4 regions of the Providencia sp. PROV208 genome follow, and region 2 is predicted to be linked to each of the others. Evidence: predicted binding sites of a transcription regulator. Region 2 holds the regulator's gene; each other region holds the start of a gene.
What was found. Region 2 encodes CRP, which controls carbon source genes, mostly activating them, when cyclic AMP is high. Its sites were predicted from a motif close to ATGTGANNNNNNTCACAT; they were not measured.
Positions count from the first base shown of each region.

Region 1: a site for CRP is predicted at 6,917-6,934, ahead of PR766_RS12060 (sugar transporter). Genes of this name have one in related genera too.
Region 3: a site for CRP is predicted at 3,500-3,517, ahead of msrB (peptide-methionine (R)-S-oxide reductase MsrB). Genes of this name have one in related genera too.
Region 4: a site for CRP is predicted at 5,527-5,544, ahead of adhE (bifunctional acetaldehyde-CoA/alcohol dehydrogenase). Genes of this name have one in related genera too.

Region 1 covers NZ_JAMPNS010000015.1:125,335-133,606, forward strand. Annotated here, with positions in the region: gene prc (carboxy terminal-processing peptidase) at 1-672, shown strand, start outside; gene PR766_RS12035 (cell envelope biogenesis protein TolA) at 897-1,697, shown strand; gene htpX (protease HtpX) at 1,886-2,770, shown strand; gene PR766_RS12045 (M20 family metallopeptidase) at 3,649-4,779, shown strand; gene PR766_RS12050 (YfcC family protein) at 4,822-6,270, shown strand; gene PR766_RS12055 (DUF2594 family protein) at 6,531-6,752, opposite strand; gene PR766_RS12060 (sugar transporter) at 6,991-8,190, shown strand.
Region 2 covers NZ_JAMPNS010000012.1:21,885-30,156, reverse strand. Annotated here, with positions in the region: gene PR766_RS10365 (aspartate aminotransferase family protein) at 1-1,033, shown strand, start outside; gene PR766_RS10360 (hypothetical protein) at 1,079-2,320, opposite strand; gene PR766_RS10355 (hypothetical protein) at 2,499-2,867, opposite strand; gene crp (cAMP-activated global transcriptional regulator CRP) at 3,066-3,698, opposite strand; gene PR766_RS10345 (OsmC family protein) at 4,023-4,427, shown strand; gene PR766_RS10340 (phosphoribulokinase) at 4,504-5,370, opposite strand; gene PR766_RS10335 (YheU family protein) at 5,419-5,637, opposite strand; gene PR766_RS10330 (hydrolase) at 5,634-6,617, opposite strand; gene PR766_RS10325 (LysE family translocator) at 6,720-7,325, shown strand; gene murP (PTS N-acetylmuramic acid transporter subunit IIBC) at 7,392-8,272, opposite strand, start outside.
Region 3 covers NZ_JAMPNS010000015.1:140,338-148,609, forward strand. Annotated here, with positions in the region: gene alr (alanine racemase) at 1-140, shown strand, start outside; gene PR766_RS12100 (MipA/OmpV family protein) at 310-1,062, shown strand; gene PR766_RS12105 (D-hexose-6-phosphate mutarotase) at 1,157-2,047, opposite strand; gene gapA (glyceraldehyde-3-phosphate dehydrogenase) at 2,295-3,290, opposite strand; gene msrB (peptide-methionine (R)-S-oxide reductase MsrB) at 3,647-4,060, shown strand; gene PR766_RS12120 (YeaC family protein) at 4,184-4,474, shown strand; gene pncA (bifunctional nicotinamidase/pyrazinamidase) at 4,542-5,162, opposite strand; gene ansA (asparaginase) at 5,186-6,205, opposite strand; gene sppA (signal peptide peptidase SppA) at 6,398-8,251, opposite strand.
Region 4 covers NZ_JAMPNS010000015.1:162,810-171,081, reverse strand. Annotated here, with positions in the region: gene oppB (oligopeptide ABC transporter permease OppB) at 1-625, opposite strand, end outside; gene oppA (oligopeptide ABC transporter substrate-binding protein OppA) at 692-2,332, opposite strand; gene PR766_RS12225 (ABC transporter substrate-binding protein) at 2,424-4,040, opposite strand; gene PR766_RS12220 (YchE family NAAT transporter) at 4,635-5,279, opposite strand; gene adhE (bifunctional acetaldehyde-CoA/alcohol dehydrogenase) at 5,777-8,272, shown strand, end outside.

The DNA.
Region 1 (8,272 bases), on a different contig from region 2:
TTCGCAGCAGCAATGCAGGATTATGGTCGCGCTTTAATCGTAGGTGAACCGACCTTTGGTAAAGGTACAGTGCAACAGCATAGAAGCTTAAGTCGTGTTTATGACCAAATGCTTAAACCTGAATGGCCATCATTAGGTTCAGTGCAATATACTATCCAAAAATTCTATCGTGTGAATGGTGGAAGTACTCAGCGTGAAGGGGTAACTCCAGATGTGGTCATGCCAACAGGGCAAGATCCAGCAGAAACAGGTGAAAGCTTTGAAGATAACGCGTTGCCTTGGGATAGCATTCCAGCCGCAAATTATACGCAATCTGGGGATATCAAAGCTGATTTATCACCAATTAAAACTAAACACTTAGCACGTATTAGCGTCGATCCAGAGTTTAAATATATCGATGAAGATATTGCACGTTATAAATCATTAAAAGCAACTAAAAATCTGATTTCATTGAATTATGCTCAGCGTCAGAAAGAGGATGATGAAATTGAAGCGACGAAACTAAAACGCATTAATGAGCGTAATGCGAAGCTTGGTAAGCCGCTATTGAAATCAATTGATGATTTACCGAAAGATTATGAAGCACCAGATCCGTATTTAGATGAAACGGTGAAGATGGCAATAGATCTTTCGAATCAAAACACTAAGATGCTTTCTAGTGCTAAACAGTAAATAAAAATTGCCTACTATAGAGCCAGCGTAAGCTGGCTTTTTTATTTCAAAAAATAAGATTAACAAATTGATTTAATTTACTTTTTATATAAAACAAATTTCCTCTTACTTTTTTAAATGAACTAAACCTAAATTTTTTTCAAAAAATAATTGGGTTTTCTTTCGCTTTTTCAAAAATATCCTACACTTCAGTTAGTAATATCCCTTATTAATGAGGCAATACAATGCGTAAATTATCTGTAGGTTTATTAACTGTCATGGCGGTCATGATGTCGTCAATGGGTTCTGCAAATGCAAGTAACTACCCTTGTTCAGGCGCTAAAGGTGGAATAGCTCGTTGTGATGGCGGGCAATTTATCTGTAATGACGGAACAACCAGTCGTTCAGAGCAAGTCTGTACAACTGAGCTAAAAAACTCAATCAATAAAAGTGCTGGTATTGGTGCGGGTATTGGAGCGGGTGTGGTGAAGCAATCTAGCAAACCATCTGCGGTAGATTCTATCAAAGAGACAGGTGACAACATGAGTAAAACTGCAAAAGATAAAGCATCAAAAGCCACTGATAAGGCAAAAACAGCTGAAAAAGAGACGTCTAAAGCTGTGAAAGATAAAGCGAAAGCTACCGAGAAAGAAACCTCTAAAGCTGTAAAAGAGAAAGCGGATAAAGCGAAAGCTGCTGAGAAAGAAACCTCTAAAGCTGTAAAAGAGAAAGCAGATAAAGCAAAAGCTGCGGATAAAGAATCTGCCAAAGCAGTAAAAGAAAAAGCAGATAAAGCGAAAGCTAAAGAAAAGGAAACATCTAAAGCGGTGAAGGAAAAAGCCGACAAAGCTAAAGCAACGGAGAAAGACAAAACCAAAGCAGCAAAAGATAAAGCTGATAAAGCAAAAGCTGATAAAGCAAAAGCTGATAAAGCAAAAGCCGATAAAGCTAAAGCCGATAAAGCTAAAGCCGATAAAGCAAAAGCTGCAGCAAAAACAACCGCGAAAGTCTCTAAAGGCAAACCAACTAAAGGTAAAGTGAGCTGATCATTTCCTTTTAGTCCTTGCCGTTTCCATGAAAATGCCGTTTACTAAAACGGCATTTTTTATTCCCGAGTGTAAAGATATGTTATTTTGTGACTTTTTCCTGTTAATGGGCTTGAAATGGTGTGAAAAAACCTTATTTATAAAGTAAATTTGTCGTAATGTTTGTTTTTACCAAGGAACCTATAAAAATGATGAGAATTGCTTTATTCTTGCTCACAAACTTAGCCGTTATGTTTGTGTTCGGGATAATTTTAAGTTTAACCGGGATACGTGGAAGTAGTGCACAGGGGCTGCTGATTATGGCGGCATTGTTCGGTTTTGGTGGTGCGTTTGTATCACTACTGATGTCCAAATGGATGGCGCTGAAGTCTGTTGGTGGTGAAGTTATTGAGCACCCACGTAACGAAATGGAACAGTGGTTAGTTAACACTGTTAGCCGTCAATCTCAACAAGTTGGTATTAAAATGCCACAAGTGGCAATTTACCACGCACCGGATATTAATGCATTTGCAACAGGCGCACGTCGTGATGCTTCTTTAGTTGCGGTAAGTACTGGTTTATTAGAAAACATGAGCCGCGATGAAGCCGAAGCGGTTATTGCTCATGAAATCAGCCATGTGGCAAATGGTGATATGGTTACCATGACGTTGCTACAAGGCGTCGTGAATACGTTTGTTATCTTTATTTCACGTATTTTGGCGCAAGTTGCGGCTGGCTTCATGTCAAACAACAATGACAGCGAAAGTGAAAGCAGCAATGGCAACCCAATGGTTTACTTTGCCGTGTCAATGGTATTAGAGATCGTGTTTGGTATCTTAGCGAGCATTATTACTATGTGGTTCTCTCGCTACCGTGAATTCCATGCGGATGCAGGCTCTGCCAAATTAGTGGGTAGAGAGAAAATGATTGCTGCGTTGCAGCGCCTGAAAACGAGCTATGAGCCGCAAGAAGAAGGGCGTTTAATGGCATTTTGTATTAATGGTCGCGGAAAGGCATTCAGCGAACTATTTTTATCTCACCCACCATTAGACAAACGTATTGAAGCATTACGTTCAGGGCAATACCTGAAATAGTCGTACAGCGAGTTTATGCTATCAATGTAAAAGGGAAACGTTATGTTTCCCTTTTTTATTACCTACCAAAGACTCACCGCCGAAGAATTTTATTTATCATTTTATCTAACTATTCCTGCAAATTGTGCCAGCAAGATTTAGAATCAAGGCAGGAAAAGCATGGCGCATTTTATGCTGTAAACACTCAAATCAGCATACCAAAAAAACCGATGTCAACTGATTGAAAAGCGTTAAACGAACAGTTTAAAGTTTGCGTATATTTTCGAGGTGTTGGTGCTTATTTACTGTCATTATGTCGAATAAATAGACTAAATACTTCTTTGTGATTATTTAAATAGAGATAAGTGAAACAAATCCCGTACACTTTATTTGTATTAAGTCCTATGCATGGGGAAGATTAATATTCTGCATAATGTTGATTATTTATGGTTAACTAAAATCAACATGATAGGATTAATGAATTCCAATTATTTTTTGTTATCAACAACTATATTTTATATAGTTTTATTATTCATTATTGTAACTATTACTTTTTTAAAAATTAAAAAATCATTGCATAAGTATGCAGTTATAATTGTTTGTAATTTATTTATCTATTGTGATATGGTGCAAAAGCATCCTTTTTATTCAAGGTGAATGCCGTATTATCATAAGGTTGTTTCCTTTGGTTTAAATTCTTTTTTCACACATGCAAGATGTATATTCAATATTTATGCATATCCAGCGTGGCGATTTTACGCGCAAAAAGAATGTTAATCAGCATTGTCATTTATAGTTGATAAATACTTCATTTTATTTTGAATAAAAAGCACATCGTTCTGCGTGTATTTCAGATTTGAAATAACTCGCCATAAAATAATAAATGATAGGAAACCAACATGCACAATGACTTTTTAACACACGAAACTGAGATGCTGAATTTATTGAAGCAAGTCGTTAATATCGAGTCAGGTTCATACGATAAAGAGGGTGTTGATAACCATGCCGCATTTTGGTGCGAACGCTATCAATCAATGGGCTTTGAGGTTGAAGTTATTCCAAATGAAAAATTAGGGAATAACTACCGTATTTATTATCCATCTACCACGCCTGAAATTTTAATTTTACTGCATCTTGATACAGTTTTTCCAAAAGGTACTGTTGCGGAAAGACCATTCAGTATTGAGGGCGATAGAGCTTATGGGCCGGGTGTTATCGACATGAAAGGCAGCCATGTTATGGTGCATCAGGTCATTAAGCAGCTCTATGCAACACAAGATGAGCGTTATAAAAAAATTGAAGTTCTGCTGAACTGTGACGAAGAAATTGGCTCAATTTCATCACGCACTGTAATTGAGCAATGCGCAAAGGGCAAACGCTATGCCTTAGTGATGGAACCCGCTCGCGCAAATGGCGCCATTGTAAGTGCACGTCGTGGTGTAGGAACTTATGTTCTGACGATTCAAGGAAAAGCATCCCACTCAGGAATTGCACCAGAAGCTGGAATTAGTGCAATTCAAGAGCTGGCCTACAAAATCCAGAGCTTACATGCTCTGTCTCAGCATGATAAAGGCTTATCGGTCAATGTGGGGCTGATCTCGGGTGGAACATCTGTGAATACGGTTGCGCCAAATGCCCGTGCAGAGATTGATGTGCGGATCTCTTCAGAGCAGCAAGGTGTTGAGATTGATAAAAAAGTCCGCGAAGTTTGTAGCCAACCTGTACTAGAGGGTATCCAGCTTTCTCTGACGGGGGGAATTAACCGTCCTCCGATGGCAAAAACGGTAGAAAGTGCTGAGCTCATCGACATCATCAAACAAGAAGCCAATAAATTAGCAATTACACTGGAAGATGTTTCTACTGGTGGTGGCTCTGATGCTTCATTTACAGCGGGAGTTGGAACACCAACAGTGGATGGTTTGGGACCGATCGGTGGCTATCAACATAGTGACAAAGAATATCTTGAGATCCCTTCTTTAACTGAGCGCGCACAGTTATTTTTTAATGTATTAACGCGTATTACGCAGTAATCATGACCCACAAAATAAATAATAATCCAACAGGATAAGTCTATGGCAACAACATCAACAACATCAACAACATCAACAACACCACAAAAAAAACGTTCTGATGGGATAAACCCATATGTATTGCTCTTTTTCATCTTAGTAGCGGCAGCCATTGCGACATGGATTGTGCCAGCTGGTCAATACGCATCAGAAACTAAAGTTATCACAACCATCAAAGATGGGGTCGAGACTCAAGTTAAGAGCTCTTATACCATTCCTGGGAGTTATGAACGTTTACCGGAACAGCACGGCGTATTGCCAGGGCAAGTCTTTACTTCTATCGCCGATGGATTAGTTAAAGCCGCGCCCATTATTTTCTTGATTATCTTTACTGGGGGCGCTTTACATCTGCTTGAAACGACTGGGGCCATTAATAAAGTCCTGAGTAATATTTCACGCAGTAAAAAACTCAATGACTTTTTATTAATCACGATTTTCTTTGTTGTTTTCTCGATTCTAGGCACCACAGGTATTGTTGTGAACTCAATTATTGCCTTCGTCCCTATAGGGTTATTGGTGGCAAAATCAGTCGGGATGGATGACAAGTTTGGTGCGGCGATTGTTTACGTTGCTGCATATTCCGGTTTTAACGCATCCGTTATGGCTCCGATGACAGTTGGTTTATCTCAAGGGTTAGCGGATGTTCCCCTGTTATCGGCATTTGGCTTCCGTACGGTTGTATATATTAGCTTTGTGATCGCAGGGATTATCTTCTTAACTCTGTATGCTAAAAAATGCCGTCGTCAGGGGATGGTTCGCCCTGACGTTGAAATCGATGACAGTCAATTTGAGACGTCAAAAATTTCTTTACGCCACGTTATCACCTTATCTTACGCCGCATTTTGTTTAATTGGCTTCATTTTTGGTGCCATTGAATGGAGCTGGGGTGAAAAAGAGATGATGGCAATGTTTATCATCTTAGGTGTCGGCGTGGGTGTATTGAATAGAATGTCGGCGAACGATATTGCGACAGGTTTCCTGAAAGGCTGCGCAGGTATGGTTGGCGGCGCATTTATTGTCGGTATGGCGAGAGCGATTGCGATTGTACTTGCTGACGGTATGATCTTAGACACGATTGTAAATTCGATTATCTCTTTGATGGACGGATTACCAAAAACGTTATCTGCACTTTCAATGTTTGGTACTGCGGCGATTATGCACTTCTTTATCTCTTCAGGATCGGGTGAAGCAGCAGTTTTAGTACCTATTTTCACCCCAATGGGGGATTTGTTAGAAATTACTCGCCAAACTACCGTACAGACCGTACTAATGGGTGAGGGGGTTGTAAACTGTATTAACCCAACATCTGGTATTTTGATGGCCGTATTGGCGACATCGAAGATTCCTTATACCAAGTGGTTGAAGTTTATTTGGCCTCTGGTTTTAACATGGGTCATTATTTCTATTATTTCGATCGTGTATGCAGTGGTGACAAATTTAGGTCCGATTTAAGAGGGACCAAGTTTAGTCATCAAGATAGACAGGATATAAACCAAAGCGCTACTCGAAAGAGTGGCGTTTTTTTTGAGTAATGGGTAAGTTTGAGCAAAAAAAGCCCCCTTCGTAGGGACTTGAAGGGGGAGCTAAATGAATAAAGAATGGTTTAATTCGGAATCAAAGATAAAGGATCCGAATAAGCAAAACTTAGTTTTTTGTGCACTTTAGGAGACCATTCTTATTTAATGGGCTGAATCGCATTTATCGCTAAATGCCTATTGACGATAACCTGTCTTAATTTGTTCTAAGATATTTTTGTAGGTCTCAGCTTGATTCTCATCTTCCATTGAAGCGACTTCGCGCTGCATTTTGATCAGAATCTTACCCGCATCAGCTTGACCGATAGCTTTAAGCATGTGAGTAACAAGATTTTTTAAACAGGTTACTTCGTCAGCTAAAGAGTTTACATCGGGCTCAGTTGGAAAATGGGTTTTCATTTAGGAATTCCTGTAAGAATAAAAAGTAATTTGCAGATTGTAGCATAGAAGAAATGATTCTGTCGCTTTTCAAACAGGTATGAAAATAAGAGAGAAATAATAGTTCTTCTATAAGAAAAGAGTCTGAAAACGATAGTTTTCAATCCTTTAAAGATGAATGACGAGTGTGATATTATTCACAAAAATGAACTGAAGGCTATTATTGGTCTTAATTATCTTCAACAGGATGTCGTAAACCATGTCTCAGGTTTCTCGAAGCACTGCATGGATCCGTGTATTGGCGCTCTCCGTTGCAGCTTTTGTCTTTAATACCACCGAATTTGTTCCTGTCGCATTACTGAGTGATATCGCAGAAAGTTTTCATATGACAGTGGCTCATACAGGGCTAATGATCACGATTTATGCGTGGGTTGTCGCAGTGATGTCCCTTCCTTTGATGCTAATGACGGGAAAATTTGAACGGCGAAAGTTATTGGGGTGCATATTTGTTATCTTTATTCTTAGTCATATTCTGTGTGGGATCGCATGGAATTTTGAAGTGTTGATTGTTGCACGTATTGGTATTGCATTATCCCATGCTGTGTTTTGGTCTATCACCGCATCATTGGCAATCCGAGTCGCTCCTGCGGGCAAAAAAGCGCAAGCATTGGGTTTACTTGCAACGGGAACAGCCTTAGCGACTGTTTTGGGGCTACCACTAGGCCGTGTTATCGGGCAATGGATGGGCTGGCGAGTAACATTCTTGTGTATCGGCGTGTTGGCATTATTAACGATGATTGCGTTATTGCGATTTTTACCGCGTTTACCGAGTGAACATTCAGGGTCTTTAAAAAGCTTACCGATTATTTTTAAACGCCCAGCTTTAATTGGGGTGTTTGTCCTGATCACGGTCGTGATTACGGCGCATTTTACTGCCTACAGTTATATTGAACCATTTGTGCGTGATGTCGCCTTACAGAGTCAAAATTTTGCCACTGTATTATTGTTAATCTTTGGCGGTGCGGGCATTTTCGGTAGTGTATTGTTTAGTCGATACAGTAGCCGTTTTACACTGACATTTTTACCTGCATCGATTATTTTGATTACACTCTGTTTAGCACTATTTATGCCATTAAGTGGTGATGTTTGGACACTTATAGGTATTTGTGTACTTTGGGGAATTGCGATTATGTGTATCAGCCTTGGCATCCAAGTTAAAGTCCTTGATTTAGCGCCGGATGCAACGGATGTGGCAATGTCAATTTTCTCGGGGTTATATAATATCGGTATTGGCGCAGGCGCGTTATTGGGCAATCAAGTTATTACCCACATGGGAATGACTAATATTGGTTACGTAGGCGCAATTATTAGTATCTTAGCTCTCGCTTGGTGCTTGTTTATCTACTTACGTTATACGTCAGCATTCAAAGAAAAACAGTTAGTGCCTGCCAATCATTAAGTCTTCTTTATTCATCAGCACTATACTAATTAAAGGTTAGTATGGTGCTTTTTAGTGTGCTAAATTTCTGCCAAATATTAGG
Region 2 (8,272 bases):
AGTTGCGGCCGTGCGTGACCAAAGCGAAAAACTGTGGCACGTGAGTAATGTTTTTACGAATGAACAGGCGCTAAAACTGGCTCAAAAATTAACGAAAGCAACGTTTGCAGACCGCGCGTTTTTTGTTAATTCAGGTTCTGAAGCAAATGAAGCCGCGTTTAAGCTAGCGCGTCGATATGCCATCACCAAATATAGCCCATATAAAACGAAGATCATTGCATTTAAGCAAGCTTTCCATGGCAGAACATTATTTACGGTGTCAGTTGGTGGGCAAGCAAAATATGCAGATGGTTTTGGTCCAAAGCCTGCAGATATTATTCATGTGCCTTTCAATGACCTTGATGCCGTCAAAGCGGTCATCGATGAAAACACGTGTGCAGTCGTGCTGGAACCCGTTCAAGGAGAAGGAGGGGTGACACCTGCAACTCTAGAATTCCTGCAAGGAGTACGTCAACTTTGCGATGAAAATAATGCATTGCTTATTTTTGATGAAGTACAAAGCGGTATGGGGCGTACAGGGAAGCTATTCTCTTATATGCATTACGATGTGACACCTGATATTTTAACCACTGCCAAAGCGCTCGGTGGCGGCTTTCCAATCAGTGCGATGATCACCACTGAAGATATTGCACAAACGATGGAAGTAGGTTCTCACGGTACGACATACGGTGGAAACCCACTAGCATGTGCAGTCGGTAATGCAGCATTCGATATTATCAATACAGATGAAGTGCTTGATGGTGTTGCAAAACGCCGTGAGTTATTTACCGCACACCTAAATAAGCTAAATGACCAATATGGAATTTTTGCTGAAATTCGTGGAATGGGCTTATTAATTGGTGCAGAGCTCAAAGGTAAATTACTGAATCGCTCGAAAGATGTGTTACAAGCCAGTGCAGCAGAAGGGTTGATGATGCTCAGTGCAGGAGCCAACGTGTTGCGCTTCACACCATCACTGATTATTTCTGAGGAAGAGATTAACAGTGGGATGGCGAAACTGACGGCAGCAATAGAAAAGCTATTGGCTGAATAATTAACTCAAAGCTCAAAGAGGTATCACCCTCTTTGAGCTTTAGACTTATTTTCGGGTGGAAATTCTTTGTTTGATAATTTCTGCTTTCTGTTTTTTCACGGCAATATCGGTTTTCAATGCTTCTATTTGTTGTGCATTTCTTACCATTTCTTTGTTGATATTCATAACAAATTCATCTTGTAACTGCGGCATTATGGGTTGTTGAGTTCGATGATTTTGTAATCGATTAATTGATTTTTCTTGTTCTAATCGAGAGTTGAAGGTTTTTTTCGACGAGATATTTTTCTTTATTGGCTGATTTTCAGTGCTCCTATTTTTCGTCATGTCAGTTGTCGATTTGACTGTACTTCCTGATGTGTAAAGTCCGATCAAATTGCCATTAATTTTCTTCGTTTTTATCGTTTTGGGCGTAGATTTTGTCTCCTGTATTGCCGGGCTTTCCGGTTTTTTATAAGAAAATTCATTTGGAATATTTCTCTCTTCTAATATCGGATTGAATGATGTTGACGCTCGAGTTTTTTCACTGGCTGAATTCATTCTGGTGTGTGTTGTTTTTGATATCACATTACGAACAGGTTTGATCGTCGATTTTGGTGTATGTCGGGTAACGTGCTCTTTCTGACTATTTTTTGTTAAGTTTACCAGCGTTAAATTCGACGATTTATGCTTAGATAGTCGGTCACTGGATGCTAATTGTTGTTTTGCGCTCACCGGAGTGCCATCTGTACGGAATACCGTCGGTTTTACTGTTGTATTGATCTGTTTCTTTTCTTGTTTCACTGTTTTTAATTTTCGAGATAATGCAATGGCTGGAGGCTGGGATATTTGTGGTGTGGCTGTGTCAGAAGGTGTTTGCGTGGGGGGGAGGCTATTTTCATGCTGTTCTTCTTTAGCATTAAAATATTGAGCAAATACCGTGCCATCGTAATGATTATGGATTAATGGTTTAGTTTGTTTATCCCATTTTTTAAATTTATTTGATACAAAATCATCATAAAATTCTTGTTTCCAAGCAGGCAACTGTTCACAGGATTCAAATGACTCATCATCCCATGATGCATCATCCATTGTGGTCATAATAAAATCGTGAGTGGTGTTTTGGTCTTTTAATTCTGTTTCATGATTTTTTAAATTAAAAAAATCATGACGACTTTTTATTTTAGCAATTTGATTGGCAATTAATGAAATTTTAGTCTCAGAACTTAATGAACCTTGGTTGGTTTTTTGGATATAGAGTTTGAGTGCGGAACTGGTGTCACATCGAATTTTTGGGAATGAAATGGGCATATGATACCTCACCTTGATAATGTAAAAATGAGGCTAGTTTATTCAGTAATATGTACTTGCAATATAAAAAAACGACTTTAGATAATTAACTAATTGATAAAAAAGGCCTAACAAATAGCGGTTAGGCAAAAGTGTGGCATATTCATTAAGGTGCTACATATGGCAAAAATTTGGAATGCTATTTGCTCGTAAGATTCTTAAAGAATACGAAGCTCTTATTAAATTCAATTGAATGGGTATCAATGTTTTTGTTTGAATGAGTACCAAACATAACCGCTACCTTCGGCTTAGAAACATGCTGGGTAGGTTGGCTATTAGGAACTAAACGACCAATACTCAATGAAGATACAAAACGTGTTTGAGGCAAATTGTTGACTTTTTCCAGCGGCTTTTTCGCTAATGCGGGGCATTTTGTTGTTGAGCGATTTGCCGCATCTAAATGTTCGAAAAAAGCCTGCTTTTTCAAGAAAGTGTTAATACAGCGTTTTTGGTATTTCTCTAAATGCTGAAGAGACTCTGCATGGCTTAGATTATTAATGTGTGTCATGAATGAAATCCTAAATAATTATTGGCTAACTATTCAGTATTCTATATAGAAGAATGTTTTCTATAATATCAAAAAACGCGGTTATTTTTTGTTCAGGCGAAAAGGTTATATTACTGACATGTATAAAAAAGGGTTTATATCACTGATACAAACCCTTTTTATTCAGAGTCCAGCTAATAAGCTAGACGGAAAAATAAATTATCGTGTGCCGTAGACAACAATTGTTTTACCATGCGCGGAGATTAAATTTTGGTCTTCCAGCATTTTTAAAATACGACCCACTGTTTCACGGGAACAACCGACGATTTGACCAATTTCCTGACGGGTAATTTTAATTTGCATGCCATCAGGGTGAGTCATCGCATCAGGTTGTTTTGCTAAATTTAACAATGTTTGAGCAATACGACCAGTAACGTCTAAGAATGCAAGGTTACCTACTTTTTCGGAAGTGGTTTGCAAGCGATTCGCCATTTGCGCAGAAAGACGCATCAGGATATCTGGGTTGACTTGAATCAGCTGACGGAATTTCTTATAGGAAATTTCAGCGACTTCGCAAGCAACTTTTGCGCGAACCCATGCAGTACGTTCCTGTCCTTCTTCAAATAACCCAAGTTCGCCAATGAAGTCTCCCTGATTTAAATAAGAGAGAATCATTTCTTTGCCTTCTTCATCTTTGATTAAAGCAGCCACTGAACCTTTAACAATGTAGTAAAGGGTTTCTGCTTTTTCACCCTGATGGATCAGAGTGCTCTTGGATGGATACTTATGAATATGGCAGTGTGACAAAAACCATTCAAGAGTAGGGTCTGTTTGTGGCTTGCCGAGAACCATTAGCGTTATCCTCTGTATGTTATTGCAACCTTTCGAAAAGTAGGGAAAGGCTGACTTTAAAGTGTCTAGCTTAGCATATTAAGTCACATTGATGCCTATTATTAATGCTGCTATGGGCCAATGCAAATTAATATCAATTGTATAATATAATCAATTGAAACGTTGAGTTTTGATCTTAATCCTATCAACTAAGCATTGTTTGTATCATATCCAATGTCGAATGTCTTCCCTGTATCGCTTCAGCCTAATAATGCTGATATAACATTGTCTAGATATATGGAACAATGAGGCGATAAACATCACTATTTTTTGAGAGGAATAAAAATGGAAGCACGCGTAAAGTGGGTAGAAGGACTCTCTTTTTTAGGTGAGTCAGCATCAGGTCACCAAATTATGATGGATGGTAATGCAGGGGATAAAGCGCCCAGCCCAATGGAGATGGTTTTAATGGCGGCGGGTGGATGTAGTGCGATTGACGTTGTTTCCATCATTCAAAAAGGTCGTCAGGATATTCTTGATTGTGAGGTGAAATTAACGTCACAGCGCCGCGAAGAAGCGCCTCGCTACTTCACTGATATCAATTTACATTTTATTGTCACTGGTCGTGAATTAACAGACAAAGTCGTTGAACGCGCCGTCCAACTTTCGGCGGAAAAATATTGCTCCGTCGCAATCATGTTAGAAAAAACGGTGAATGTGACTCATAGCTTCGAAATTAAAAACGTATAATCGTGTTTATATTCAGATGCTTATCTTTATTATCGATAAGCATCTTATCATTAATCTATTTAATTATAATGCTGAGCTACCCATTACGCTGTTTCATGAGTTTTTCCACTAATGGCATCATAATCAGCTCCATTGCGAGACCTAATTTCCCTCCCGGCACCACAATGGTATTCATTGCTGAAATAAACGAACCATTTAGCATGGATAATAAATAGGGAAAATCAATCTGCTCTAATCCCCTGAAACGAATCACAATAAAACTTTCGTCCTGTGAGGGAATCGCTTTTGCCGAAAAAGGGTTCGAGGTATCAACCGTCGGAACGCGCTGGAAGTTAATATGGGTACGGGAGAATTGTGGCGTAATATAGTTAATATAATCTCCCATTGAACGGACTACGGAATCCATCACGGCTTCCCGAGAATGCCCCCGTTCGGTGGTGTCACGAATAAGCTTTTGAATCCATTCAAGGTTGACGATAGGTACAACGCCGACCAGCAAGTCAACATGTTGTGCCACATCGTGTTCTGGCGTGACAATACCACCATGTAACCCTTCATAGAATAACACGTCGGTATTGGATGGCAGTGACTCCCACGGCGTAAAAGTACCGGGTTGTAACCCATAAGGCACAGCTTCATCGTAGGTATGGAGGTATTTACGAGACTGCCCATAACCGGTTGTCGCGTAGTCAATTAAGGTTTGTTCAAGTAGAGAAAAATCATTGGCTTCAGGACCGAAATAACTAATATGGCGTCCTTGTTCGCGGGCTTTACGGATAGCCATATCCATTTCAGGGCGGGTATAGCGATGAAAACTATCCCCTTCAAGGGTCGCAGGGCGGATATTTAATTGATGGAATATCTTACGAAATGCTTGGCTCGTTGAGGTTGTTCCTGCGCCACTCGAACCCGTCACTGCAATAATCGGATGCTTCTTTGACATAGTGGACTCCCTGTTTTACGCCATGACCACTATTTTTGAGAAACAGCGCTACGGGCGAAACTGGTTATTAGGCATGAAATTTACCGATTCATGTAACTCAGACCAGACTAGCACAATTTCGCCAGAAACTAACTGCCGTTTCACGTCATTCACTTTATCCTGCAAGCTTTTCTCATGGGTGCCATAATCGGTGCCTTCGCGTAAAACATAACTTTCGATGAGATTTTCTAGAGTTTCAGGCGCGAGATCTTTCCACGGAATAATCATGATTTTTGCTCATTCAAATACGATGTTAACCACAACGGAATACGTGTTTCCAACCACATTTGCGGCTTTCTAAAACTGCCACCGACAAATCCAACATGCCCACCATGTTCCGTCATTTGGTATTCAATATTTGCAGGTAAATGGCTTAAATCTGGTACCACTTCCGGCGCCATAAATGGGTCATCTTTGGCGTGGATTATCAGTGTGGGTTTTGTAATCTGTGATAATTTAGGTAGCGCACTGCATTTTTGATAATAATCCGCCGCATCATCAAAGCCGTGGATGCGCGCAGTAATGACATCATCAAATTCGCGAATACGTTTAAGCTGCTTAAGTTGCAATAAATTAAGCGGAAGCGAGCCGGGGTAGCGTACCAACTTGCGCGTTGCATTGCGTTTTAACCCGTTAAGTAGGTAGCGCTGATATAGTTGAGAAATACCTTTTTCCATTTTGATGGAACAGGCTTCTAGCATGAGTGGTGCAGAGACAACAACACCCGCATCCAATTCGGCATTCTCACCATTCTCTGCTAAATAGCAGGCTAACATATTACCGCCAAGAGAGTAACCGACCGCTGCAGTTGGAGCATCCCCCCAGGTTTGTTTCAACCAATGTAAAAAATAGCGAGCATCGCTGGTTTCACCGGAATGATAAATACGTTTTTGGCGATTAGGTTCTCCGCTACACCCTCTAAAATGCATAATTACGCCTAGCCACCCTTGCTTTTGGGCGCTTTCTAACATCCCATGGGCATAAGGGCTTTTAAAATTTCCTTCCAATCCGTGAAAAATCACTAAACGAGGCTTTTTACTTGCTTGTTCTGGGTTTTCGCTCCATGCAAGATCGATAAAATCACCATCAGGCAATTCTAATCGCTGCCATGTGGGGACAATTTTCGGGGTACGCCGAAAGATCCTTGGTAATAAGGTTTGGAGGTGTGGATTTTTTGCCCAACTCATAGGGCGGAAATTTTCTGACATGGCCTTATTTTTTATTTAGTGGGAACGCTTGAGAGTCACATAACATACTGTTATTTTTCTGTGATGCAAGTAAACATATTTAGGTTGAGGAACATAGTATAAATGACTCTGGGGCTAATTTTTTCGCTTTTTACGTTTTTATTCATTGCCGCAGTCACGCCAGGCCCTAACAATATGTTGTTGACCTCTTGTGCCGCTAACTACGGATTCCGTCGTAGTATCGGATTATTATTAGGAATAATGCTTGGAATGCAGTCAATTCTTTATTTGTCTGCATTCGGCGTTGCTGCACTCTTACTATTATATCCAGCAATTCATATCGTGCTGAAAATTGTTGGTAGCATTTATTTATTATGGTTGGCATGGAAAACAGCGACTGCTAGCTATGAGCCGTTGAAAACAGATAGCAAAGCCTCTAAAAGTGTAACATGGTTCCAAGGCGGGTTATTGCAGTTCTTAAATCCGAAAGCGTGGATGATGGGATTAGGCGCAGTAGGCAGTTTTAGTCTGCCTGGTGAGCTATTTACTCAATCCATTATCTTGATGAGCATCGCTTTTGTGGCGGTGAACTTAACGGCAGGCTTGATCTGGATGGGATTTGGTTCTTTGATTGGTGTCTTCTTACGTAGCCGACGTGCATGGTTTATTTTCAATTTGGTCATGGGGATATTAACTGCCGCTTGTGTGCCATTAATTTGGCTGGAGTAATCCATTTCCAATAAATAAAAAAGACACGTTAAGTGCCTTTTTTTATCGTTCAATTCAAATCATCATCTAATCTAAATCGACATTTTTACTACCAAACAGGTAGGTGAAAATGAATCCACACAGATACGAAACTAAGACACCGCCAGCATACACAGCCATGGCTGGAAGCACGCCTTGGTCAGAGGTCATCAGTGGAATCGCAATTAATCCGGAAGGTCCGAACACCGTATTTAAACCAACAGGTAAGCCCATCCAGGCTACGGCACCAATAAAGAACCCACCGGCAGCACCACCTAAACAGGCCGTCACAAACGGTTTTACTCGCGGTAGCGTGACACCATAGATCAATGGTTCACCGATTCCTAAGAAGCCTGGGAATAACGCTCCACCAATTTGGCTACGCGTCACGGAGCCTTTTTTCGCTTTTACATACAAGGCTAATGCTGCGCCGACTTGACCCGCTCCAGCCATTGCTAAGATTGGAAATAGTGAGTTAAAGCCTTGGGCTTCGACTAATGCCACATACACAGGAATAAAACCTTGGTGGACACCGAACATGACCGCAATTAAGAACAAGCCTGCTAATACCGCGGTTCCTATCGGGTTACCATTTAAGTGCATGAACAGCCAAGACATTCCTTCGAAGAGCCATACGCCGATAGGCATGATGAAAACAAAGGTAGCAGCCCCAACGATGAGCAGTGTAATGGTCGAGGTTAAAATAATATCTAAGCTTGCAGGAATAATTTTACGAACTTGTTTTTCGACCCAAGCACCGAAAATACAGGCAATCAGGATACCGATAATGTTACCTCTAGGGTCGATATACCAACCAAAGAAGTCTGTCATACCAGAATAGAAGCCTTTAGTGGCAGCCGGATCGTAGCCTAAAATAAACAGTGCTGCGATAATCGCCCCGTTCACACCACTTCCGCCAAAGGCTTTTT
Region 3 (8,272 bases), on a different contig from region 2:
ATTGCCCTGAAGTAACAATTGGCACTCCCGTAGAACTATGGGGTGAGAATTTACCCGTTGATGATGTGGCACAATCTGCGGGTACAATTGGTTACGAATTATTATGCGCACTAGCACGTCGTGTACCCATTGATTTTTAATGAATAAGTATCACTTTTCATTTGCTTAGCTTATATTCATTGCTGAGAAAGATAGACAATGAATGCAATTTAGCTTTAAATGTGAACCATCTCACTAACGTAGGGGATACTCCTGCGTTATTCATCGTTTATTATTAACTTCATTTGAATAATTTGGGTTTAATTTAATATGTCTAAAACAGTTAAAATGACCACACTTGCCATTGCGTTAAGTGCGATTTCAAGCGCTGCTTTTGCTGGAACTTGGTCTGTTGGTGGTTCCGTATTAGCGCAAGCAACGCCTTATAAAGGCATCAAAACTAGCGATTACATTACGCCAGTTCCCGTTGTGAATTATGAGAGTGAAAATTTCTACTTCCGCACATTAGCTGTAGGTTACTACTTGTGGAATGATAAAGAAGACCAACTTTCTTTAGATGCATATTACTATCCGCATTTCTTTAAGCCAAAAGATAATGATAATGCAGATATGCGTAAGCTAGATCGTCGTCGTGACACTGTGATGGGTGGTTTCACCTACAGACATAACGCGGATTGGGGAACATTACGTTTCAATGGTTCTCTCGATATGTTATGGGAAAGCGAAGGCATGCGTGCTGAAGCAGCTTATCTATACGCATTTAAAGGCGATAACTGGTCACTAACCCCAGGGATTGGTATTAAATGGGATAGTGCGAAGTTAAACCGTTATGAGTTTGGAGTGACCTCGAAAGAGTCCGCAAAAAGCGGTTTAGAGCGTTACCAGCCAAACTCAAGTTGGACACCTTATGTTGAATTATCAGCTAACTATCGCATGACTGACAGCTGGTCATTATTTGCGCTAGGACGTGTTGATAAGCTGTCTAACGAAGTGAAAGATAGCCCGATGGTGAACAAATCCTATTCTGGTATTGTGTGGAGTGGTGTGACTTACACCTTCTAATTTATACGCTGGAATAGAATGAAAAACCCCAAAATGGCTAGGCTGTTTTGGGGTTTTATTTTTGCATGTATTCTTACAATTATTTTACGCGTGGTTATTCTTGCTGTGGCTGCGGTTTATTTTCGCGGCATACCATCACGAGAGAAAGGCGAGAAGGGCTTTGCGCTTCAGATTTCATTGGCATATGAATGCGAGCCGTTTCCACACAAACCATCTGTTTGTAACCATTATTAGGCATATCCTGCATGCTGCAAGATAGCTCCGCCCAAGGGTTCCAGCACACAACATCGCTGTGATGATAATGGTGCAACTCAATAGTGCGATTCCAGCCATCATCACGCAATAAACTGTACTCTTCGGGTTCAGTATAAATGCGGTCGGTGTGCTTATTGAATTTCAGTGGTTCAGAAATGTAAGCTTCTCTATCTGCTACTTTATCAATGTAATGTCCACCGAGACCATACACAGTGGCTTTTTGAATATCACTAATATTGAAGTAACTGTGCAATGCCGCTGTCGCTTCAAAATCCCCATAGCTTTCTAGTTCAAGTTCACAGGTTTCACCAAGCTTCATGCGCAGTATCAGTGTAAACTCATGCGGCCATAGTTTACGAGTGTATTCATTGTCGGTCAGAGTGAATGTGAGGATCACGCCACAATCATGTTCGTTATGGGCGGTAAATTGCCAAGGTAAAATACGGGCAAAACCATGGCTAGGGCTATTCACTGGACCAAACCATGGCCAGCAAATAGGAATACCGCCACGAATGGCAATCCCTTCTTTAAACGCACTTTCCGGACTTAACCAAAGGCAGGGTTTTTGACCTGCGGGTTGCCAGTCAATTAAGTGGGCACCTTGTAGGCTGACCGCACCACGTACTTTGGGGTGTGAAACTACGATGAGTGGCAACTCACCAAGTTGGCGTTGGGTAATATAAGGAGAAAGCTGTTTGATAACAGGTAAAGCAAAAATTTTATCATGCATTGTCTTGCGCCTGTGGTTGTTGGTCCATCATCACGACCTAAATCAGCGACTATAAATAGAACAGCGCCTATAAATAGGGCAGTAACTAGAAATAACAATATAACAAACTCACGATACTGCAAGTTGCATTGAGTGAAGCGGGAGACGCAGCTTGGAGTATATTGAGCTGGGCTTTAATTTTGCGTGTACGAAGGATACAAAAGAGCCGCCAAAAGGCGGCTCAGTCACACTAATTGCGTAACAACTCTTATTTAGAGATGTGAGCGATCAGGTCTAAAACTTTGTTAGAGTAGCCAGTTTCGTTGTCATACCAAGAAACCAGTTTCACAAAGTTGTCGTTCAGTGCGATACCTGCTTTAGCATCGAATACTGAAGTCAGTTTTTCGCCGTTGAAATCGGTAGATACAACGTCATCTTCGGTGTAACCCAGAACGCCTTTCAGTTCGCCTTCAGCTGCTTCTTTGATAGCATCACAGATTTGAGCGTAAGTTGCTGGTTTTGCCAGACGTGCAGTCAGGTCAACAACAGAAACGTTAGGAGTTGGAACACGGAAAGACATACCAGTCAGTTTACCGTTCAGCTCAGGGATAACTTTACCTACAGCTTTAGCAGCACCTGTTGAAGATGGGATGATGTTCTGAGAAGCACCACGACCACCACGCCAGTCTTTGTGTGAAGGACCATCAACAGTTTTTTGAGTCGCTGTTGTTGCGTGAACAGTGGTCATCAGACCTTCAACGATACCAAATTTGTCGTTGATAACTTTAGCCAGTGGAGCTAAGCAGTTAGTTGTGCAAGATGCGTTAGAAACGATTTCTTGACCTGCGTAAGCTTTGTGGTTAACGCCCATAACGAACATTGGAGTGTCATCTTTAGAAGGACCAGTTAACACAACTTTCTTCGCGCCTGCTTGGATGTGTTTACGAGCAGTTTCGTCAGTCAGGAAGATACCTGTTGCTTCAGCAACAACATCAACACCGACTTCGTTCCATTTCAGGTTCGCAGGATCTTTCTCTGCTGTAACACGGATTTTTTTACCGTTAACAACTAAGTGACCATCTTTAACTTCAACAGTACCGTTGAAACGACCGTGAGTTGAGTCGTATTTCAACATGTATGCCATGTACTCTGCATCGAGCAGGTCGTTGATAGCAACGATTTCGATGTCAGAACGCTCTTGTGCAGCACGGAAAACGATACGGCCGATACGACCAAAACCATTAATACCTACTTTGATAGTCATAGTATTTCCACCAGCTATTTTATTTCGTGAATTAAGATGTACTTAAAGTTACCAAAACCTTGCCAGCCGTCAAGCGGAATCGTGTCAATTATTGAAAAAAATCAATTCTGAAACCACTATCTGCATATTTGTCAGTCACTTCAGCAGCAAATACAGCCGCACGTATTATCGGGATTGTTCAGCATAATGAAACCATCCTTCAGTGATATATGTGAGACTCATCACAAATCAAACCGTAAAGTTCTAACCTTAATAGTCTAGAATAGTTTTTCACTGAACGTTGTTAAGTTTTTGTTGCTTGAAATAGGGGCATGCTGACTTCAGCAAGCGCCTTTTTGAAAAAGAGTAGGTAATCGATGTCGAATAAAGATAAGCAAACTATTGATTTGTCAAAGCTTAACCAAGTCCAACTGTATGTGACGCAGGAAGCTGGTACAGAGCCGCCATTTAGTGGTCAATTATTGCATAACCGTAAAGATGGCGTGTATGAATGTCTCTGTTGTGGCACACCTTTATTCCTTTCTGAGACAAAATTTGATGCTGGCTGTGGTTGGCCGAGCTTCTTTCAACCGATAGATGAAAGTTTGATAAAATTTATCGAAGATTTCTCCCACGGAATGCATCGTATTGAAGTGCGTTGTGGTCATTGTAACGCCCACCTTGGCCATGTATTTCCTGATGGACCTCAACCCACTGGGCAGCGTTACTGCATTAATTCAGCATCACTGAGCTTTACAGATGACAAAACGGGCGAAAAGACCGTTGGGTAGGTTGCTGAAGCTTGCTGAAGCACGAGTTATCACTCGGAAGTAACGATTCAGCTAAAGAGATATAATTAAAATAATCTTCATTATCACTTTATTCGTTTTATGAGGCGTAACGTGAGCGTAGAAATGGATACACAACAAATAGAACAACTACTGTCTGTGATGACCCCTGAAATTTATCAGCGCTTAGTGACGGCTGTCGAATTAGGTAAATGGCCTGATGGCGTACCGTTGACACCTGAGCAGAAAGAAAACACATTGCAGATGGTCATGTTATGGCAATCTCGCCATAATCATGATGCGGAACATATGACTGTTGGCACAGATGGTCAAATTACAATGAAGAGTAAGCAAGAATTAAAATCCCTGTTTCAAGGGGATAGATTGGCAACGTTGAAACCGCAAGAAAACGACTAAGCGTATAATATCGCCCCATGAATGATGGGGCGGTAATTGAGAATGACAACGATAAAACGGCTTAAGCTTAAAATGATAAGCTCATCAACTTGGCGCCCGCATTTTGCATTTCTGCTAAGGCGAGTTCACTATCTTCTGGGGCTAAATTCACACCACGACAACCGTCAACTAAAACATCCACGCAGTAGCCTAATTTCAGTGCATCTAACACCGTAAATTTAACGCAATAGTCGGTCGCAATTCCCATAACGGTTAAATGGCGAATTCCCTGTTGTTGGAGCCATGGATGCAGCTCCGTTTGACTGATACGGTCGTTATCGAAAAAAGCACTGTAACTATCCACTTGCGGGTTTTCGCCTTTAGTGAAGACTTTTTGGATAGCGTGGATATTAAGTTGAGCATGAAAATCAGCGCCATGAGAACCTTGTATGCAGTGTTCAGGCCACCAAACTTGCGGTAATCCATTTAATTCACCCAGTGTACCGACAGGGTGCCCAGAGTTAACGGCAAAACTCAGATGATCTTCAGGATGCCAATCTTGGCTGGCGATCACCGTCGTTCCTTGCGCTTGGCAAGTATCAATCATACGATTTGCTGTTTCAATGACCTGTTCACTTTGTTGAACCGCAAGTGCACCACCAGTGCAAAAATCATTTTGTAAATCGACTAACAGTAACGCTGATTTCATCATTTCTCTCAGTAGGTTATGGCTTACTCATCGGCGTAGCTTAACTCTCCACGCAAGTTATTTTGCATTAATTCGCGAATAAGCTCAGTGGTATAATCTTGGCTTAGTAAATAATGTAATTTACTCAATGCGGCTTCAAAAGTCATATCAAAACCACTAATCACTCCAGATTCTGCTAACGCATGTCCGGTAGCATAACCTTCCATATTCACGCGACCTGAAATACATTGAGTGAGATTAACCACAATAATGCCGCGTGACGTCGCTTCACGGAGGATCCGCAAGAGTTCAGGTTGTTGCGGTGCATTGCCAACACCATAAGAACGTAAAATAAGCGCTTTTACAGGTTGTTGAAGAATGTTACGTACGATTTCAATCGATAACCCTGGATATAATGTGACAACACCTATCGGCTGTGGAGTAATACGATGAGTTTTGAGTTCACCAATACCAATTGGAGCAGGGCAAGTATTGAAAGTACGGATGTGGATCCCTGCTTCCATCAAAGGTGAACAGTTTGGTGATGTAAACGCTTCAAAACCATCAGCATGTGCTTTTACGGTGCGGTTACCGCGATACAATTTATTATTGAAGAATAAACCGACTTCATTAATAGGATAGTTTGCCGCTAAATAAAGTGCATTGAGTAGATTGGTTTGCCCGTCGGAACGTAGTGCTTCGAGTGGAATTTGTGACCCTGTCACGATGATCGGTTTCTTAAGATTTTCGAACATGAATGAAAGCGCAGAGGCAGTAAATGCCATGGTATCCGTACCATGTAGAATCACAAACCCATCATATTTATCATAATTTTCGCTGATGTCATCGGCGATATTCTGCCAGTCTTCGGGGGTGATGTCCGAAGAGTCGATTAATGGTTGATGCTCCCGGATCGTAAATGTTGGCATTTCAGGGCGATGGAATTCGGGCATTTGCGCTAGCTGGGCTTGTAAGTGACCTGAAACGGGAATATAACCTTGCGGAGAGTGGCGCATACCGATGGTGCCACCCGTATAAACGACATAAATCGATTTCTTCTGCATTTTGTTACCTGACGATGACAGATGAAGTTCTGTGTGTGAATAATTTGGATTATAAGGATTTTGGCTTATTTGCCGGAGATAATCTATGGATAAAACAATATATTGCAGATTGTTGTGATGGCAAGAACGCTTTACGCTAGGTATTTTCCCTTTAAGGTATCCCCTCTATGATGACCATAGAGGGGGCGACAGTTAGTTAATTTCCGCGCAGTTTAAACAAAAAGCATAACGATTTTGCGGATCATTCATTTTCAAGAAAAACTGTGCCTGGCGGCGGATATCCGTCACCGCGGCTGGCGGTAGGAAAGCTTGCAATGCGTCAGGCATCATGACTTGAACATTGTTAGTCACTTCAAGGATTAATTGATCCATAAAGGAGAGTTCAGGCTGCATCCAATCCAATTCAACTGATTTCACTTGCGCTAGTTCAGCTGCTTTTGCGACAGCATCATCAAAATCACCTAATTGGTCAACTAAACCTATTTTTAGTGCGTCTTTCCCAATCCAAACGCGACCTTGAGCAATTTTATCTATCTCTTCTGGCGTTTTATGGCGTGATTGAGCGACTAAGCCGATGAAGGTTTGATAGCCGTTTTCGATAGTAATTTGCATCATATCAGCAAATTGTGGGCTGATCCCTTTAGTGACAGAAACGCCCGCCAATGGTGAAGTTGAGACGCCATCGGTGTAAACACCGATAGATTCGAGTGAATTCTCAAAGGTGTTGATCACGCCAAAAATACCAATGGAGCCTGTTAGCGTGCTTGGGCTGGCAATAATGTAGTCCGCAGGCGTTGAGATCCAATAACCGCCGGATGCAGCCATACCCCCCATAGAAACCACAACAGGTTTTTTCGCCGCACGGGCTGCGGCTAATTCATTACGAATTAAGTCAGAGGCGCTGACGCTTCCACCTGGGCTATTGACCCGTAATACGATAGCTTTGATATTGTCGTTTAATCGCGCATCACGAATTTGGGCAGCAAGGGTTTCTCCACCAGCAATACCGGGTGTTTGTGGTCCATCCATGATGGCACCTTGTACCACAATCACTGCGATATTACCTTCGCTGTTGCTGGTATCGGCGATTTGGGTGGAATAATCATAAATGCTGATACCATTGAACGTTTTATCGTCTTTATTCCAACCAAATTGGTTGGAGAACACGTTCTCAGCTTGCTCTCGGGTGTAGATCTTATCCACCAATTTTTGTTGTAAGGCATACTGTGCGGTATCACCTTTCACGAGGCGGAGTTGGGCAATTAGCTTATCGGCACCCGGGAAAATGTGTTCTGCCTGGGTTTTGCGGTTTTGTGCGATTGATCCTAAATAATTATCCCATAGAGTGATTAGCCAGAGCAGGTTTGCTTCTCGGGCCTCAGGGGACATATTATCGCGCATCATCGGCTCTACCGCAGATTTATAGGTACCGACACGGAAGATATGGCTACTGACTTTCAGTTTTTCTAATAACGACTTGTAATACAGTGTATCGGTTGAGAAACCGTAAATGCCCACTGTACCATGGGGTGCGAGGTAAATTTCATCGGCGAAGCTTGCTAAATAATATTGAGCTTGGGTGTAGCTGTCGCCCATGGCATAGACGGATTTTCCGGAGGCTTTAAATTCTTCAATGGCTTTACCAATGTATGCCATAGAGGGTTGATCTGCGCTGACCAAATTATCTAAACGCAATATTAAACCTGTAATGCGGTCATCGTTGGCAGCGGTACGAATAGTGTCGACGATATCAAACAGCGAGTTTTCTTGCATGAGGTTATTAGAGCTACCTAATAATTCACGACTCATACGACCAAAAGGATCAGGCGATGAAACTTGGTCAACAACGATACCTTGAAGATCAACGACCAGTGCACCAAAATAGTTTTTCTCTGGCTTACTGTCCGTTTGCAATAGAGAATAGGCACCGATCACTAAAAATAACAACACGAAGAAAATTGCGTTGAAAATAAATTGTCGAATGAAATTAATGATTCGCCAGCTAAACTTAAAGACTGTGGCGAAAATATCCCAGAGTTGTCGCATTTTTTCTCCAGTGTGAGGATA
Region 4 (8,272 bases), on a different contig from region 2:
CAGTACGAATAAAGTTTGAATGCATGATTTCAATCATCGAACCACGAGTAATACGTGAAATACTGGCAATATATGCCAAAGAGAGCGCCACCATTGGCAATATCATATGTGTCACATTACCGCCATCCCAACCCCCACCGGGGAGCCATTTCAAATGAATGGCAAAAATCAGCACCAAAAGAGGTGCCACAACGAAGCTTGGGATGACAACCCCCGTCATGGCGAATCCCATGACTGTAAAGTCCCATTTAGTATTTTGATTTAAAGCCGCAATGACCCCCGCTGTAATACCAAATAACACCGCAACCACAAACGCCGTTGCACCGAGTTTTGCAGATACAGGAAAGGCTTTCGCGACTAGCTCATTCACACTGTAGTCTTTGTACTTAAAGGAAGGACCGAAATCCCCTTGTGAAAGTTGGATTAAATAATTGAAGTATTGCTTATACATGGGATCATTCAGGTGATATTTCGCCTCAATATTCGCCATAACTTCAGGAGGTAATTTTCGCTCACCCGTAAACGGACTTCCTGGCGCGAGTCGCATCATGAAAAATGAGATGGTAATGAGAATAAATAAAGTCGGAATTGCTTCAAGCAAACGACGTAAAATAAATTTAAACATTGCCCTTTCCTACTTCTGTTGCCATTTAGGCTAATGGCTGGCTCACGCGGAGCCAGCCTGTTGTAATTAGTGTTTGATGATATACAGATCTTTAGTATGTAAGTTATCTAATGGATCTTTACCCGTATATCCACCCACATAAGGTTTCACTAATCGGGTGTTAACATAATAGTAGAGAGGGACTATCGCAGAATCTTTGTCAACAATCTGTTCTGCTTGTTTGTATAAATCAGCACGCTCGTCATCTGTTTTTACTTGAAGCGTCTTTTTCATCGCGGCATCAAAATCTTTGTTTTTATAATGTACGGTGTTATTACTGCTGTAAGAAAGCAGCATATTTAAGAAGGATGACGGTTCGTTATAGTCTGCACACCAACCTGCACGTGCGACATCATAAGCACCTTGGTGACGGCTATCTAAGAAAGTTTTCCACTCTTGGTTTTCGAGTTTAACCTCTGCACCAATATTTTTCTTCCACATGGATGATGCGGCAATAGCAATACGTTTATGTAAATCTGATGTGTTATATAACAAGTTAAATTTCAATGGGTTTGACTTATTATAACCCGCCTCTTCAAGCAACTGTTTCGCCTTTTCATTACGCTGTTCTTGCGTCATGTTAGTGTACCAATCTGGTTTTTCAGCTTTCATACCATTGGTAAATGGTGGTGTAAAACCATAGGCAGGAATATCACCCATTCCCTTGATTTTATTAGCGATAGTATCTCTGTCCATTGACAGTTTTAATGCTTCTCTAACGCGAGGATCATTAAATGGCGGTTTCTCATTATTAATTTCGTAATAGTAAGTACATAAATATGGACTTACACGTAAATCCTTCTGCATTGTTTGTTGAATGTTTTTAAATTGTTCGATAGGTAAATTGGTATACGTCATATCAATTTCGCCGCTACGATAACGGTTTACGTCCGTAACTTCCGATGAAATTGGTAAGAAGGTGACTTGGTCAATGACTGTATGTGCATTATCCCAATAGGTTGGACTACGCTCTAAAACAATACGTTCGTTAACGGTCCAATCTTTCAATTTATAGGCACCGTTACCCACAAAATTACCCGGTTGAGTCCATTTAGCCCCAAATTTTTCAACGACTTTTTTATTCACTGGCGACATTGATGGGTGAGAAAGTAATTTAGGAATATACGGTACGGCTTCGCTTAATGTTAGCACCAACGTTTTATCATCTAACGCTTTAACGCCTAATTCTTCTGGTTTTTTCTTACCGGCAATAACATCATCCACATTCTGTACGTGGGCATATTGCAGATAGCTAGCGTAAGGAGACGCGGTGTCTGGATCTGCGAGTCGGCGCCAGCTATAAACAAAATCCTCAGCCGTGACAGGGTCACCATTTGACCATTTAGCGCCATCGCGAATTTTAAAGGTCCACTCTTTGAAATCTTTATTTTCCCAGCTAATCGCGGAGCCAGGTAATGTTTCCCCTTCAGGTCCAACAATCGTAATCCCTTCCAATAGGTCCCTTGCTAAATGGGATTCAGGCACCCCTTCAATTTTGTGCGGGTCAAGGGATTGTGGCTCGGAGCCATTATTACGTACGATAACTTGTTTATCGGCTAGCTCCACGCCAGCAGGAACAACTGCAGCATAACTTGTCGCCATCGTCCCTGCCATTAACCCAGCAGCAACGCTTAAAGCAACAAAGGTCTTATTCAGTAATTTGCTCATTATTTTGGTTACTCCCATACTCTTGTTTTGGTTGTGTTGTTGATGCATCCGATTACTGAGTCAGTAAACAGTTATTTTGTTTATTACAAAATTATTGATTAGTAGAATTTATATATAACCGCTTAACATCCATATGATCAAGAGGGTCTCCTCCTTTAAATCCTCCAATTGTGGGCTTGATCATTCTTGTACTCACGCGGTAATAAACGGGAACCAGCGCAGAGTCTTTGTCTAGCAAGGACTCTGCTTGTTGATAAATTTTTTGACGAGATTGGTCATCTGGTGCAGTCAAAGCCTCTAATAGCAATTGATCATAAGCTTTGTTTTTGTATGCAGCCGTATTGTTACTGTTATCCGACAGTAATGAATTCAAAAATGCAGAAGGCTCGTTGTAATCAGCACACCATGTTGCTCTAGCAACTTCATAGTTTCCTTCATGGCGGTTTTGTAAGCTGGTTTTCCATTCTTGGTTTTGCAATGTGACTTGAGCACCAATATTTTTTTGCCACATCGATGCGGCAACAATAGCTTGCTGCTTATTTTGATCTGATGTGTTGTACAGTAGAGTAAATTTAAGGGGATTTTTCGCCGTGTATCCAGCCTCAGCGAGCAGGTCTTTGGCTCGTTGGTAACGCTGTTCCGCCGAAAGTTTCGCCCATTCAGGTATGGCGAAATGACCATTATGAATAAATGTCGGTGTAAACCCATAAGCGACGACCTGTCCTTGGTCGATGATTTTATTTGTGATCGTTTCTCTGTCTAAACCTAATTTAATCGCTTCACGCACTCGTGGGTCGGTAAAGGGAGCTTTCTGGTTATTAATTTCATAGTAAAACGTACACAGATATGGACGAACATACAGCTCGTTAGGTTTCTCTGCCTTCATTTTTTTAAACAACGTAGGCGGAATGGCAGAGTTACTAATGTCGATTTCACCGCTGCGATAGCGGTTGTTATCACTGACTTCAGACGTGATAGCTAAAAAAGTAGCTTGGTCAATCTGCGTTTTTGCATTATTCCAATACAGTGGATTACGCTTAAGAATAATTCGCTCATTGACTGTCCATTCATCCAAAATGTATGCCCCATTGCTAATAAAGAAACCGGGTTGTGTCCATTTATCACCATATTTTTCAATTGCTTTACGGTTAACTGGCTTCATTGAGGTATGTGAAAGCATATCGATAAAGTAAGGGACTGGATGGCTGAGTGTTACCTGCAAATGTTTATCATCAATAGCTTTAACACCCAATGATTCTTTCGGTTTCAGCCCTTTTAAAATCGCTTCTGAGTTTTCGATATAAGCATTTTGTAAATAACTGGAATAAGGTGATCCCGTTTTCGGGTCCGCTAGTCGCTGCCAGCTATATACAAAATCCTCTGCGACAACAGGTGTTCCATCACTCCATTTGGCATCATCGCGTATAGTGAATGTCCATACGGTGTAATTTTCATTCTGCCAACTGCTCGCCATACCAGGAACCGCTTTACCTTCAATATCCTCGTAAACCAGCCCTTCTAACAAATTAAGAATAATATTACCTTCCGGCACCCCTTCAACTTTATGAGGATCAAGAGAAGCAACTTCAGAACCATTGTTTATGGTAATCGTTTGTGGTGATTTATTTGAGGTAGGTAACGCTTGAGCAAAAACAGTAGATGAGATAATGAGACAAGAAAGTAAACAGTGTCTGGATGTTAATTTCATCGTTGCGCCTTCTCCATTTCATAATTAAATTTTCAACATTAAGTCGAATGGTGTTTTTTTAGCCTTTCGTTATTGACTCATAAAGGCTTTTAGCCATTGTTTGCTAATAACTTTTTTACTTTAACCTCCCAAAAACGCCCTTACTGACTTTAATTTATACAAAAGGCATATAAAAAAAAGCCGCAAAAAATCACATACACTTAACATTTCGAGCATTAAATCATCATCAGAATAACTGAAATGTACGTAACAATGAAAATAAAACAATAAAAACAATTAGATAAAAAAACACCTTAAATAATACTTAAGACCTGCAATGACAATAATCCAAACATATCATTAACAATCTCCAATGAGAATAGTGAATAAATTTACGCAGCTCACATTTCCTTACTTTTTATTCCTATATTTGCAAAAAGTGCGACACATAATCACATTTTATATTTATCGTGCAGAGGAACTATTTCGAACATCTTGAGTAACTCAAAAAAATTAAATGGATATTGTCGATTGAGATGAGATGAGATGAGATGATGATGTGTAATAAAAGAGAGGTAGGAATAGCCGTCCCGATAGACGGCTAAATACAATGAGTTATAAAAGACCTGGAAATATTGCTTTCACACCCGTTACAGCAATTTCGATACCTAATGACATTAATAATAACCCCATAATACGGGTGACGACGTTAATACCTGTCTGCCCTAAATAACGAACCAATAAAGATGCCGAACGGAACAGCAACCAACAACAGAAAGCAAATAAAATACTGGTTAACGCTAATCCAATAAAATTTTGCCACCCTGTCCATCGTGAAGACCACACGATACATGAGCTGATCGCACCGGGTCCCGCCATTAATGGAAGAGCTAATGGAACCACACCAATGCTATCGCGCACTGCTGTTTCGGTTTTTTCTTGTTTGTTTTGTTTATCTTCACCAATTTTACCGCTGATCATCGATAAAGCGATAGTAACAATTAGTATTCCCCCCGCGATACGGAACGAATCAATTGAGATGCCAAACAGCTGTAATATTGAGTCACCAACCAGTAAAGACGTACATAAAATAATTGCCACTGATGAGTTGGCTATTGTATTTGTTCGATTACGGCTCGCGATAGTTTGGTAGTTTGTCATACTAATAAACACAGGTAGGATACCAACCGGGTTTACTAACGCAAATAGACCAATAAAAAATTTAATATAGCCTGATAAATCAAGTAATGTTGCGCTCACCCATTAATACCCTCATAAAATTCTTAAACAAGAAACGCTTACCTGAATTAATTTTATCACTGAAATGACTAAAATCCTTAGTTAAAGAACAATTTTGTGCATCTTAATAGAATTATTTATTGCAGGTTGTCTCACCACTCAAAAATCGACGTTTTATTCACCCATTTTTAGCGATTCATTAATCCTTTTTTTGCAATTTCTACTAAAACGTAAAAATGCCATGCTGAAAGGAGTCAGCTTGCATATTTTGTGATTTAGATCACTTTATTAATTCCCCTTTTTGTTAATCTGTTCTTAACTAATAAACGTTATTATGAATCAGTTAATTTTTACTTTTTGAGCTATTTATCTGAGATTTATAAGCCAATTAGCATGAGTGAAACGCATTATTGTTAAGTTTATCTATACTGTTGTTTTAGGTGGTCTTGTTACAACAGCTTTTTTTAGATGCTTTGCTCATTGGCTTAAAAATTTTAACTTTATCAGGAGTAATCTATATGTCCGTAACTAATGTTACCGAACTCAATGAACTCGTTGCTCGTGTCAAAAAAGCTCAACGTGAATTTGCCAGCTTCTCTCAAGAAAAAATCGACCGTATTTTCCGCGCTGCGGCTCTCGCTGCGGCTGATGCTCGAATTCCATTAGCTAAACTAGCCGTTGAAGAATCAGGTATGGGTATTGTGGAAGATAAAGTGATTAAAAACCACTTCGCTTCTGAGTATATCTATAACGCGTATAAAGACGAAAAAACCTGTGGCATTCTGTCTGAAGACCCAACCTTTGGCACCATTACTATCGCTGAACCTATTGGCATTATCTGCGGTATTGTCCCAACAACAAACCCAACGTCTACTGCCATTTTTAAATCTTTAATTAGCTTAAAAACTCGTAATGCGATTATTTTTTCTCCACATCCGCGCGCTAAAATTGCGACTAACCGTGCGGCAGAAATCGTATTAAATGCAGCAATTGAAGCTGGTGCACCAAAAGATATCATCGGTTGGATTGATTCCCCATCAGTCGAGCTGTCTAACGCATTAATGCATCACCCTGATATTAACCTAATCTTAGCAACCGGTGGTCCGGGCATGGTGAAAGCGGCATACAGCTCAGGTAAACCCGCTATTGGTGTAGGCGCAGGTAACACCCCTGTTGTTATCGATGAAACCGCCGATATCAAACGTGCCGTTGCGTCTATCTTGATGTCAAAAACTTTTGATAATGGTGTAATTTGCGCATCTGAGCAGTCAGTTGTCGTGGTTGATGCAGTTTATGATCAAGTTCGTGAGCGCTTTGCTACCCATGGCGGTTACCTACTACAAGGTAAAGAACTCAAAGCTGTCCAAAATATTATTTTAAAAGATGGTAACCTAAATGCAGCAATCGTGGGTCAACCAGCATTTAAAATTGCAGAAATGGCAGGTATTGTCGTTCCTGAAACCACCAAAATTCTGATTGGTGAGGTAAAACTCATTGATGAATCAGAGCCTTTTGCCCATGAAAAACTTTCTCCACTTTTAGCAATGTATCGTGCTAAAAACTTTGAAGATGCAGTGGAAAAAGCAGAACAATTAGTTGAAATGGGCGGTATTGGTCATACCTCTTGCCTCTACACTGACCAAGATAACCAACATGCTCGAGTAAGCTATTTTGGCGAAAAAATGAAAACGGCGCGTATTTTGATTAATACCCCAGCATCTCAAGGCGGTATCGGTGACCTGTATAACTTTAAGTTAGCACCATCCTTAACCTTGGGTTGTGGTTCTTGGGGAGGTAACTCTATCTCCGAAAACGTAGGACCAAAACACTTAATCAACAAGAAAACCGTGGCAAAAAGAGCTGAAAATATGTTGTGGCATAAACTCCCTAATTCAATCTATTTCCGCCGTGGATGTCTTCCTATTGCTTTAGAAGAGATAGCCACTGATGGTGCAAAACGCGCCTTTATCGTCACCGATGGCTATTTATTCAATAATGGTTATGTCGATGAAATTGTTGATGTGCTGAAAAAACACCATATTGAAACGGATGTTTTCTTTGAAGTAGAAGCGGATCCTACCTTGTCTGTTGTACGTAAAGGCGCCGCTCAAATGCAAGCATTCCAACCGGATGTGATCATCGCGTTAGGTGGTGGTTCCCCAATGGATGCCGCTAAGATTATGTGGGTCATGTACGAGCACCCAGAAACTCACTTTGAAGAATTAGCGTTACGCTTTATGGATATCCGTAAACGTATTCATAAATTCCCGAAAATGGGCGTAAAAGCAAAATTAGTGGCGATTACAACCACGTCAGGTACAGGTTCTGAAGTTACACCATTTGCCGTTGTGACTGATGATAAAACAGGTCAAAAATACCCATTAGCGGACTACGCATTAACACCAAATATGGCGATTGTTGATGCAAACTTAGTCATGAACATGCCTAAATCGCTAACTGCATTTGGTGGGTTAGATGCCGTGACTCATGCTCTGGAATCTTATGTTTCTGTACTGGCGAATGAATTCTCTGACGGTCAAGCATTAAAAGCACTAAGCCTGTTAAAAGATTATCTGCCAGCAAGCTACCATGAAGGGGCAAAAAACCCTGTAGCAAGAGAGCGGGTTCATAATGCAGCAACATTAGCGGGTATTGCATTTGCCAACGCCTTCTTAGGAGTTTGTCACTCCATGGCACATAAATTGGGGTCTGAATTCCATATTCCACATGGTTTAGCTAATGCCCTATTGATTTGTAACGTTATTCGTTTCAACGCAAATGATAACCCAACTAAGCAAACAGCATTCAGCCAATACGATCGCCCTCAAGCTCGTCGTCAATATGCTGAGATTGCTGATCACTTAGGATTGACCAAAGCAGGCGACCGTACAGGTGAGAAAATTGAACGTCTACTTGCTTGGCTAGAAGAGATGAAAGCGGATTTAGGTATTCCTAAATCTATTCGTGAAGCTGGTGTTGCCGAAGCGGACTTCTTAGCTCATTTAGACAAATTG